2 regions of the Alicyclobacillus hesperidum subsp. aegles genome follow, and region 1 is predicted to be linked to the other one. Evidence: a T-box and tRNA genes for the amino acid it is inferred to sense, from the RefSeq annotation. Region 1 holds a T-box; the other holds one or more tRNA genes.
The links. The T-box of region 1 lies ahead of alaS (alanine--tRNA ligase). A T-box ahead of a tRNA ligase gene usually reads a tRNA of that ligase, here a tRNA-Ala.

Region 1 (4,419 bases):
CGCACCTCGCTCGAGCGTCAGCCGACGCAAGAATAGCTTCGTCCCTTAGTTCGGCTCAGACCGCCCGATCTCCTGCGACGGCCTCCACAATTTCCGCAACTTTTTCGATCGCGGCACTCAATTTCTCCGGATCGCGTGCGCCAGCTTGTGCCAGATCGGGGCGTCCACCGCCACCGCCGCCGGCAATAGCCGCGACCTGCTTGACGATTTGGCCTGCATGGAATCCTTTTTCCTGCAGATCCTTGGAAACCGAAGCCACAAATTGAACTTTCTCATTGTGCACGGAACCGAGGACGACCATGTATGTCTCGCGCCCGACGCGCAGCTCGTCAACCAGTTGGCGCAACCCTTCCATGTCGACATCCCTTAAAGCCGCGCGAATTACCGGAATGCCGGAGATGTTCTCTTCCCGCTTAGCAAGATCGGCGACACGGCCGTGGTTGAGCCGAGCCTTGGCGGACTCCAACTCGCGCTCCAGCGCACGCGTCTCCTCGATCACGCGCCCAACGCGATCGACCACCGTCGCCGGGGTCGCTTTGATCAACTGTGCGACCTGACGCAACTGTGCCTCGCGCTCCCGTGCCACGCTATAGGCATGGCGCCCTGTCACGGCTTCGATGCGTCGCGTTCCACTGCCGATGCCGGTCTCCGAGACGATGAGGAACTGGCCAATCAATCCAGTCCGCGCGACGTGGCAACCGCCACACAACTCGATGCTCTCGCCAGCTTGCACGACGCGCACCCGTTTGCCGTATTTCTCGCCGAACAGGGCCATCGCACCGAGCGACTTGGCATCGTCGATGTCCATTTCGCGAATCACCACATGGTGATCTCGCCAAATCGCATCATTGACATGAGCCTCGACCTTCGCCAACTCCTCGTCCGTAAGCGGTCCAAAGTGTGAAAAGTCAAAGCGCAGCCGCTCTGGTTCGACGAGCGATCCCGCTTGTGCGACGTGCGTGCCAAGGATTTCGCGCAATGCCCTGTGCAAGAGGTGTGTAGCCGTGTGATTTTTGACCGTGTCACGGCGCAAGTCTGCATCGACATGGGCGCGCACGGAGTCGCCTTGGTGTAAGGACCCGTCGATGACGCGAATTGTCATCACATTCTGCCCATGAGGCGCTTTGCGCACGTCGAGGACTTCCGCCCGCCCGCTCGCGCTGACAATCTCGCCGCGATCGGCGACTTGCCCGCCACTCTCCGCGTAAAATGGCGTCACGTCGAGAACGACCTGTGCCTCGCTACCGACACTGACCCCATCGACGCGCTCGCCGTCTTGTACGAGTGCGACGATTTCCGCGTCCACGGTCAATTCCTCATAACCTACAAATTTCGATGGCTGATCGATGGTCTCTAGCGCACCGCGCTGACTCTGCATGCCCTCTGCCACCTGCCGAGCCTGGCGCGCACGCGTCCGCTGTGCCTCCAGTTCCGCGTCAAAGCCATCGCGATCGACCGTAAAGCCCGATTCTTTGGCGATCTCGACGGTCAAGTCAATCGGGAAACCATACGTGTCGTACAGTCGGAAGGCGTCTGTCCCGCTGATCACCGTCTCACTCTTCGCCCCAAGCTCGGCCATCAATTCGGACAGCAAAGCCTCGCCCCCGCTGAGCGTCTCGTGGAACCTCTCTTCTTCGGTGCGGACGACGCGCTCAATAAGGCTTCTCTTTTCGCGGATCTCTGGGTAATCTTCCCCCATGATCTGATCGACGACGGCGACGAGTTGGTACATAAACGGCTTTTCGATGCCGAGTCGACGGCCGCTGCGCACCGCGCGGCGCAGCAAGCGGCGAATGATGTAACTGCGGCCTTCGTTGCCGGGAAGCACGCCATCGCCGATGGCAAATGTCACCGTGCGCAAATGATCTGCGACGATTTTGAAGTGAATATCATCCTCGTCTGACTCACCGTAGCGCCGACCCGCGATCTCGCCTGTGCGATCGATAATGGGCCGGAACAAATCGGTTTCAAAATTGTTGGCAACGCCCTGTAACAGGGAAGCGAGGCGCTCGAGTCCGGATCCTGTGTCGATATTCCGCTTTGGCAGAGGCGTATACTCCCCGTCTGCACCTTTGTTGAACTGTGTAAACACGAGATTCCAGATTTCCAGAAAGCGATCGCAGTCACAACCGGGCTTACAATCGTCCGCACCGCAACCAAACGCTTCTCCGCGATCATAAAAGATTTCCGAGCATGGGCCGCATGGGCCTTCACCAATTTCCCAAAAGTTGTCCTCTGTACCGCGATAGATGCGGTTTTCCGGCAATCCAACCTGGCGGTGCCAGATCTCAAACGCCTCGTCGTCTTCGACGTGAATGGTCACCGAAATGCGCTCCGGTTCCATCTCGAGCACCTGCGTGAGAAATTCCCATGCCCAGGTGATGGCCTCTTTTTTGAAATAATCCCCAAATGAAAAATTCCCCAGCATCTCAAAGAAGGTCTGGTGCCGAGCGGTATGGCCAACTTCTTCGATGTCGTTTGTACGAATGCATTTTTGCGCATCGACAATGCGCGGAATTTCAGGGATTTCACGACCATCAAAATACGGTTTGAGCGGCGCCATGCCGGCGTTGATCCATAAAAGCGTTGGATCGTCGTGCGGGACTAAACTAAAACTTGGCAACACCTGATGGCCGCGCGCTGCGAAAAACGATTTGAATGCGCGGCGAATTTCTTGTCCAGTGAGCGATTTCATAGAGAACGTATCCTCCCTTAACTCTCTCGTTTGTCAAAGAAAACGAGAAGATCGCAAAAAGCCCCCGTCCCCTCAGGGACGGGAGCTGTTTTTCACCCGCGGTACCACCCTGGTTACAAGCTAGGAGCTTGTCCCTCTTCGCTGTAACGGGCACACCCGGCATGCGTTTGTCAGCATGCGCTTGGAAGTAGCTTCGGCCGGCCACCCGGGGCGGCTCCCACCTGATGCCCGCCCTCTCTGAACGAGTGGATGTCGACGTACTCAGCTTCCGCATCGCTTTGTCGATTTTTGATTCTATCGGTCTCGCGGGCCGCTGTCAATTCACTTCGGGACGCGCGATCGGCGCTCGTTTGCCCAACTGGTCCAAACGACTTTTAGTACGGCCAGTGTCGGTACCGCAAGGATGAGTCCGACCACGCCAGCAAGTTCACCGCCGATCAGCAACGCTGCGACAATTGCCATGGGATGCAATTTTAAGGTGCGGCCCATGATTTGTGGCGAAATGAAGTTACCTTCGCACTGCTGAACCGCGATATTGACGATGACAACCTTGATCAAAAGCGCAGGGCTCACAGTCAACGCGATGATGACCGCGGGCGCGATACCAATAATGGGGCCAAGATACGGAATGATGTCAGCGATGGCCAAAAAGAGGGCGAGTAAGAGCGCGTAAGGCATGCCGATGATCAAGTAACCGATGAAAGCAAGAATGCCAATCGCCAACATCACAAGAAACTGGCCGCGGATATAGCCGCCTAAGGTCTCGTCGATGCCGTGCAGAATGATGCGAACGCGGCGTTTATAGCGAACAGGCGCCAATCCCACCATGGCCCGGCCAATCGCTTTAGCGTCCTTCAACATGTAAAACACGAGAAAAGGAACGATGAACGCCATGAAAATGGCATTGATGGTACTGCTGATGAACGAAAAGATCCCTGTGGGTGCCGTCTCAAACCGATGTTCCAGTTGTTGCAAGGCATTTTCGAGACCTACGCGAACGGTGTTGGGGAGATATTGCTTACGGCTATTCACCATATCCATCCAGTGGCTGATTTGCGCCGTGATCGCAGGGAAGCTGCTGACAAGTTGTGATATCTGCCGGGAAATCACAGGCACGGCGTTGAGTACCCCGACGACCACCAAGATGGCGAATGTGAAGTAAATGCACAAAATAGCGGCACTGCGCGGAACGCGCCGGCGATGTAGCAACTCGACCACAGGCTGAAGGATGTAACTAATGATGAGAGCCGCGAGAAAGGGATAAAAGACGGTGCTGATGACGGCCCAAATGTCCATGAAAAATCCCCGCAATAGGCCAAACAAGTAGATGCACAAAAGCGTCGCCGCGACCGACAGGGCGACTCGAAAATAGCGACTTGTCGGCAACACCGAGCACCTCCGGGGGAATTTTGGCCATATCCCATAGACCCGTGGACAAGGCTCTTCACAGTATATGCAACTTTGCGTTCCATCATTTGCTATATGATAAATTCGCTTCGAGATTCGAAGAGGCTTGTGTATACTGAAGACAAGTTATCACAGGAAGGTGAGGTCATTGCCATATTTGGCCGTCGCCGCCGGAGGATTTGTCGGTGCCATATTGCGTTACGCGATCAGCGAGTGGGTCGGAACGGCTCACGGTTTCAACGTCGCCACACTCCTCATCAACTGGGCGGGTTGCTTGGTGCTCGGATGGTTAAACACGATGACCAGTGAACGACTGC
Region 2 (4,419 bases), on a different contig from region 1:
TGTCGAACGCCTCTGCGACTTCCTCCGGCTCGACCAGTGCGTCCGGCCTATGTAAAAGTAACACGTCTAGGTAGTCCGTTTTCAACCGCCGCAAGCTGCCGTCAACGGCCTCTAAAATGTGTTCTTTGGAGAAGTCAAACATACCTTTGCGAATGCCACATTTGGACTGTAAGATAACGCTTTCGCGAACATCGTCAGTCATGTGCACGGCTTCCGCAAAAATGGATTCGCACTCACCGCCTCCGTAAATGTCAGCGTGATCGAAAAAGTTTGCGCCCTCTTCTAATGCGGCCTGCACAAACCTTTCAGCCTCCAACTTGCTCAGCGAATGAATTCGCATACATCCAACGGCGACGACCGGCACTTCAAGCGCGCTGGTACCCAGTTTGATGGTTCTCACGGACTCTCCTCCTCATATCAACACAGCCTCTGCAAAGAAAGCGCACGAATTGCGCTACGATGACGGCTTCTAATCCATTGTGACACAGATCCCAAAGCTGCTCAACCAGGCGCTTCCCGTTTCTCATTTTCGCCTTGACAGGATACAATGGAGCGTGTGAACGTTCGGAAGTTTGGAAGGAGCAACGGACATGAGCGACATACAATATGTGATCAGCGTGATCGTCTATGAAGATGGACACTGCGACGTCATGTGGGACTCGTCGGTACCGATGGAGCACTGTTATGAGGCTTTAAAGCAAGTCACCGACGACATGGCGGGATCGATCGCCCCAAAACCGCCTACGCCGCCAAAGCAATCCCCGAAAATCACACGCCTGAAATAACAAGAGCGGACGCCGAGCTTCTGCTGACGTAATTGGCACGGTGCGCGGCGTTCGTTTATGGAGAGGCGATACAGACCCGATTTCTCCCTCGCTTTTTGGCCGTGTAGAGTGCGTCGTCGGCAAGTTGTAAAAACGCGGATGTATCGACTGTGGATTCCGGTAGGCACGCCACGCCAAGCGAAACCGTGATGTGAATCGACTCCCCATTGGGAAGCAGGAAGTCTCTGCGTTCAACAGCAGCGCGAATGCGTTCAGCCATCTCTTGCGCCACAATCAGCGTGCAACCAGGCATAAGCACGGTGAACTCTTCCCCGCCATTTCGCGAAACAACATCGCGCGAGCCCGTACACGTTTGCAATACCGTCGCAAGTTGTTGCAGGACAGCATCCCCAGCAGGATGGCCGTATGTGTCATTCACGCTTTTAAAATGGTCAATGTCAATCGCAAGGATGGACAAGGACTCCGTGCCAGTGGCCGCTCGCGCCGCAAGTTCGTTAATGACCAAATCAAAGTGACGAGTATTGTTAAGCCCGGTCAGGAAATCGACGGATGACATTTGCTCTAGTTCATGTTGGCGCCCGAAATGAGCGAATAGCTGCGTCACCAACCAAGCACTTCCGTACCCTGCGACCAACGAAACGATCCCATACGTGAGAAGAACCCATTCGAATTGCGCATGGGTGGGCATTAACCAGACGACCAAAGCCGAAATCTGCGCAAGTGCATACACATTGACAACAAGCACCCGGATAGCCAGTCTGCGCTTGATACGTGCCAGTATGGGTGCAATGGCACTAACCAACAACATATTGAGTGCGGCGAGGATTGTCGTCTGATTCGCGCCGAAGGTGGCGACGCGCCCTATTTCTTCCACCAATCCTGCCACCAGAGACGCCGAGGGTCCTAGGAACAAAGCACCAGTCACCACAGGCAAATGTCGTAAATCCAAAATGAGCTTAGAATTCGGAACCGGTAGGGCGTACAGCATGAGCAGAATTCCCATGACTCCCGCAGCCAGACCTGTGAGAAGGCGATCCAACGTGGTGGGCAAGCGGCGAGCACGTAGCCGACTATACGGCAAAAAGCCAATCACAATCAATGTAAATACGATACATGCGTTACTAAAAAATGTACCAACCATACCGTCTCTCCAAACGCAAACAATGTGAACTGAGGGAGATCATATTCGACACTTTTCGACCGAAGCCCTGCCAAGATGGGAGATGCGTCTACTAACCGGGCTGTACCTGGTACTAAGGCCAATACCACCACTTTGGGGTTAATAAAGCCTGCCGCCATGGGTAAGAAGTATGCGTTTCTTTCTGGCCCATGATCACGGAGCGATGCTGCAAAAGAAGGTTCGAGCCGATGTCAATGCGATTGTCAGACAAAAAAATGACCTTCATGAAGTGCCTCATCGGGCCATCGAAGCCCGCTATGGATAACAAGGTTTCGCCACTTTAGTAGAACTCTGCTTTACCCAATCACCAAACTCCAAAAGGTCGCGAAATACGATGTTTTTTGAGGGCCCAAAATATGTTTCTATTCACGATAGGTTTGCACGACGTTTTTGAAATAGCAGAACGCGGCTCCGAAACTCCTTCGGTAGCCGCGTTCTGATGAATTTTCACTTGGAGGCGCCAGCCGGATTCGAACCGGCGGTAAAGGTTTTGCAGACCTCTGCCTTACCACTTGGCTATGGCGCCAAAATCGCCATCAGTCGTCCTCGGTTCTCGCCCGCAGTCGGGCTGATGGCGTTTGCCCTGGAGCGGAAGACGGGATTCGAACCCGCGACCCTCGCCTTGGCAAGGCGATGCTCTACCCCTGAGCCACTTCCGCATATTCGGTTGCTGGTGGCTCGGGACGGAATCGAACCGCCGACACGAGGATTTTCAGTCCTCTGCTCTACCGACTGAGCTACCGAGCCGCAAACAGCTATGTAATTCTACAAAACTGTTCAATCTGTGTCAAGTTAGACACAACAAGCTTGGTGGAGCCGATGGGATTCGAACCCACAACCCCTACGCTGCCAGCGTAGTGCTCTCCCATTGAGCTACGGCCCCTGACGAACGCTATTTATTATACATGAACTCTGCCTATTGCGCAACTGTCACATCGATGAACTAAAGCTCCAACCACTGAACATAATTTCCAATTTACTGGGTAACCTAAAATTAGTTCGTCCACAAAGGAGTGTATGCCTTCCATGAAACACTGGATTACAGCGATTTCAACACTTTGCACGCTTGCGTGTGCATATCCGTCCGCATTCGCGGCACAAACGTCCGGGTCTGGCGTTTTGACAACTCCTCAACAAACAGAGTCGGCAGTACCTTCGTCGAGTCCCAGCCACCAGTTTGAGGTAAAATCGAGCGTACAAGTCTCGCGCGAAACGCTACGCGAAGCGTACCAGGCAAGCCATGATGCATACACGAAGAAGCTTCAAAAATACGCAAAGTGTTCAGAGGCCGACGCACGCAAGGCCGTTCTCGGTGAACATCCAGGCGCAAAAATTGAGGAGATTCAGTTGCGCAACATCCGCACCAATCTCGTGTATATGGCAATCGCACGGGATGATGAAGACAAATATCTTGTCATCGTCGACGCTGGCAACGCAAATATCCTGATGGATCGCCGTATTCCGACACACCATGAACGCGTGTTTGCAAACGGCCCCGACGGTGGCAAGGCCGAATAATCGCCAGCAATCGACTTCGCGAGAACGCGAAAAAGGCGCCGGTTTTCGTCCGGCGCCCTCCACGTGGATCTCGTCCGATTAAAACGCGCGCACTTTTACGTCTTGAACTTGAATTGGACCGACACCGCGTGGCACTTCTATAGACTCCAGGCGCTGTGCGCCGAGATGCTTCGTAATTAAATCGCATGCCACATTCGGATCAATTCGATCACCGCAGGTATACACATCAATGCTTGCATACCCGTGCTCAGGAAAACTGTGAATCGTCAGGTGTGACTCCGAAATGATGACCACACCGCTCACACCCTGCGGAGCGAACTTGTGAAACGCCACTTCGCGAACCTCGGCGCCCGCCTCCAAGGCCGCATTTACCATAGCTCGTTCGATTCCATGGACATCGTTCAACTTTTCCGGGTTGCAGCCCCACAGTTCTGCAATCACGTGACGTCCCATCGTATCCATGACAAAAATCCCCCTTTAAGCCAAATCGGCCATGCCGTTGCAAAGGCATGTGGAATCGTCCCTACACCACGGGGGAAAGTTAGTCCGTCGAGGTCCTAACCCTTTAAGTGTAAGTCCAAATCCGTCTTTTCATTACGCAGTCCAACTTGCAAACATTACGATGTGTAGTATACGTTGTGGACCTGCAATTTGCAATAAGGAATTATGTGGGCTCATAACCCAAACGGCAACGGCGTCACCAACGCATAGATCAAACTTACTGCCGTGGCAATACAGCAAACCACGGAAACTCCAATCCAAAAGCGCCGGTTGCGCACGTACCGTACAAATATCAGGGTGAGCAAAGCACCCGAAATCATGCCTCCCAAATGCGCGATCCAGCCAATGGTCCCTAAGTTCGAGATGTCGATCACGACGTTCACCGCAAGTACAATGAGGAGTTGATTGCGCACGAATGGCGGGAACTGACCCATC

Region 2: it encodes a tRNA-Ala, which carries the amino acid that the T-box ahead of alaS (alanine--tRNA ligase) is inferred to sense. The anticodon was not compared.

Annotation. Positions count from the first base shown of each region.
Region 1 is NZ_BSBJ01000003.1:138,823-143,241, forward strand. Features, by position in the region: gene alaS (alanine--tRNA ligase) at 56-2,695, opposite strand; T-box leader at 2,767-2,978, opposite strand; gene QMF38_RS01925 (AI-2E family transporter) at 3,017-4,084, opposite strand; gene crcB (fluoride efflux transporter CrcB) at 4,251-4,419, shown strand, end outside.
Region 2 is NZ_BSBJ01000009.1:138,281-142,699, reverse strand. Features, by position in the region: gene QMF38_RS07775 (aldo/keto reductase) at 1-400, opposite strand, end outside; gene QMF38_RS07770 (hypothetical protein) at 591-785, shown strand; gene QMF38_RS07765 (GGDEF domain-containing protein) at 841-1,926, opposite strand; tRNA gene QMF38_RS07760 (tRNA-Cys) at 2,418-2,491, opposite strand; tRNA gene QMF38_RS07755 (tRNA-Gly) at 2,550-2,624, opposite strand; tRNA gene QMF38_RS07750 (tRNA-Phe) at 2,637-2,712, opposite strand; tRNA gene QMF38_RS07745 (tRNA-Ala) at 2,774-2,848, opposite strand; gene QMF38_RS07740 (hypothetical protein) at 2,992-3,483, shown strand; gene speD (adenosylmethionine decarboxylase) at 3,562-3,945, opposite strand; gene QMF38_RS07730 (rhomboid family intramembrane serine protease) at 4,158-4,419, opposite strand, start outside.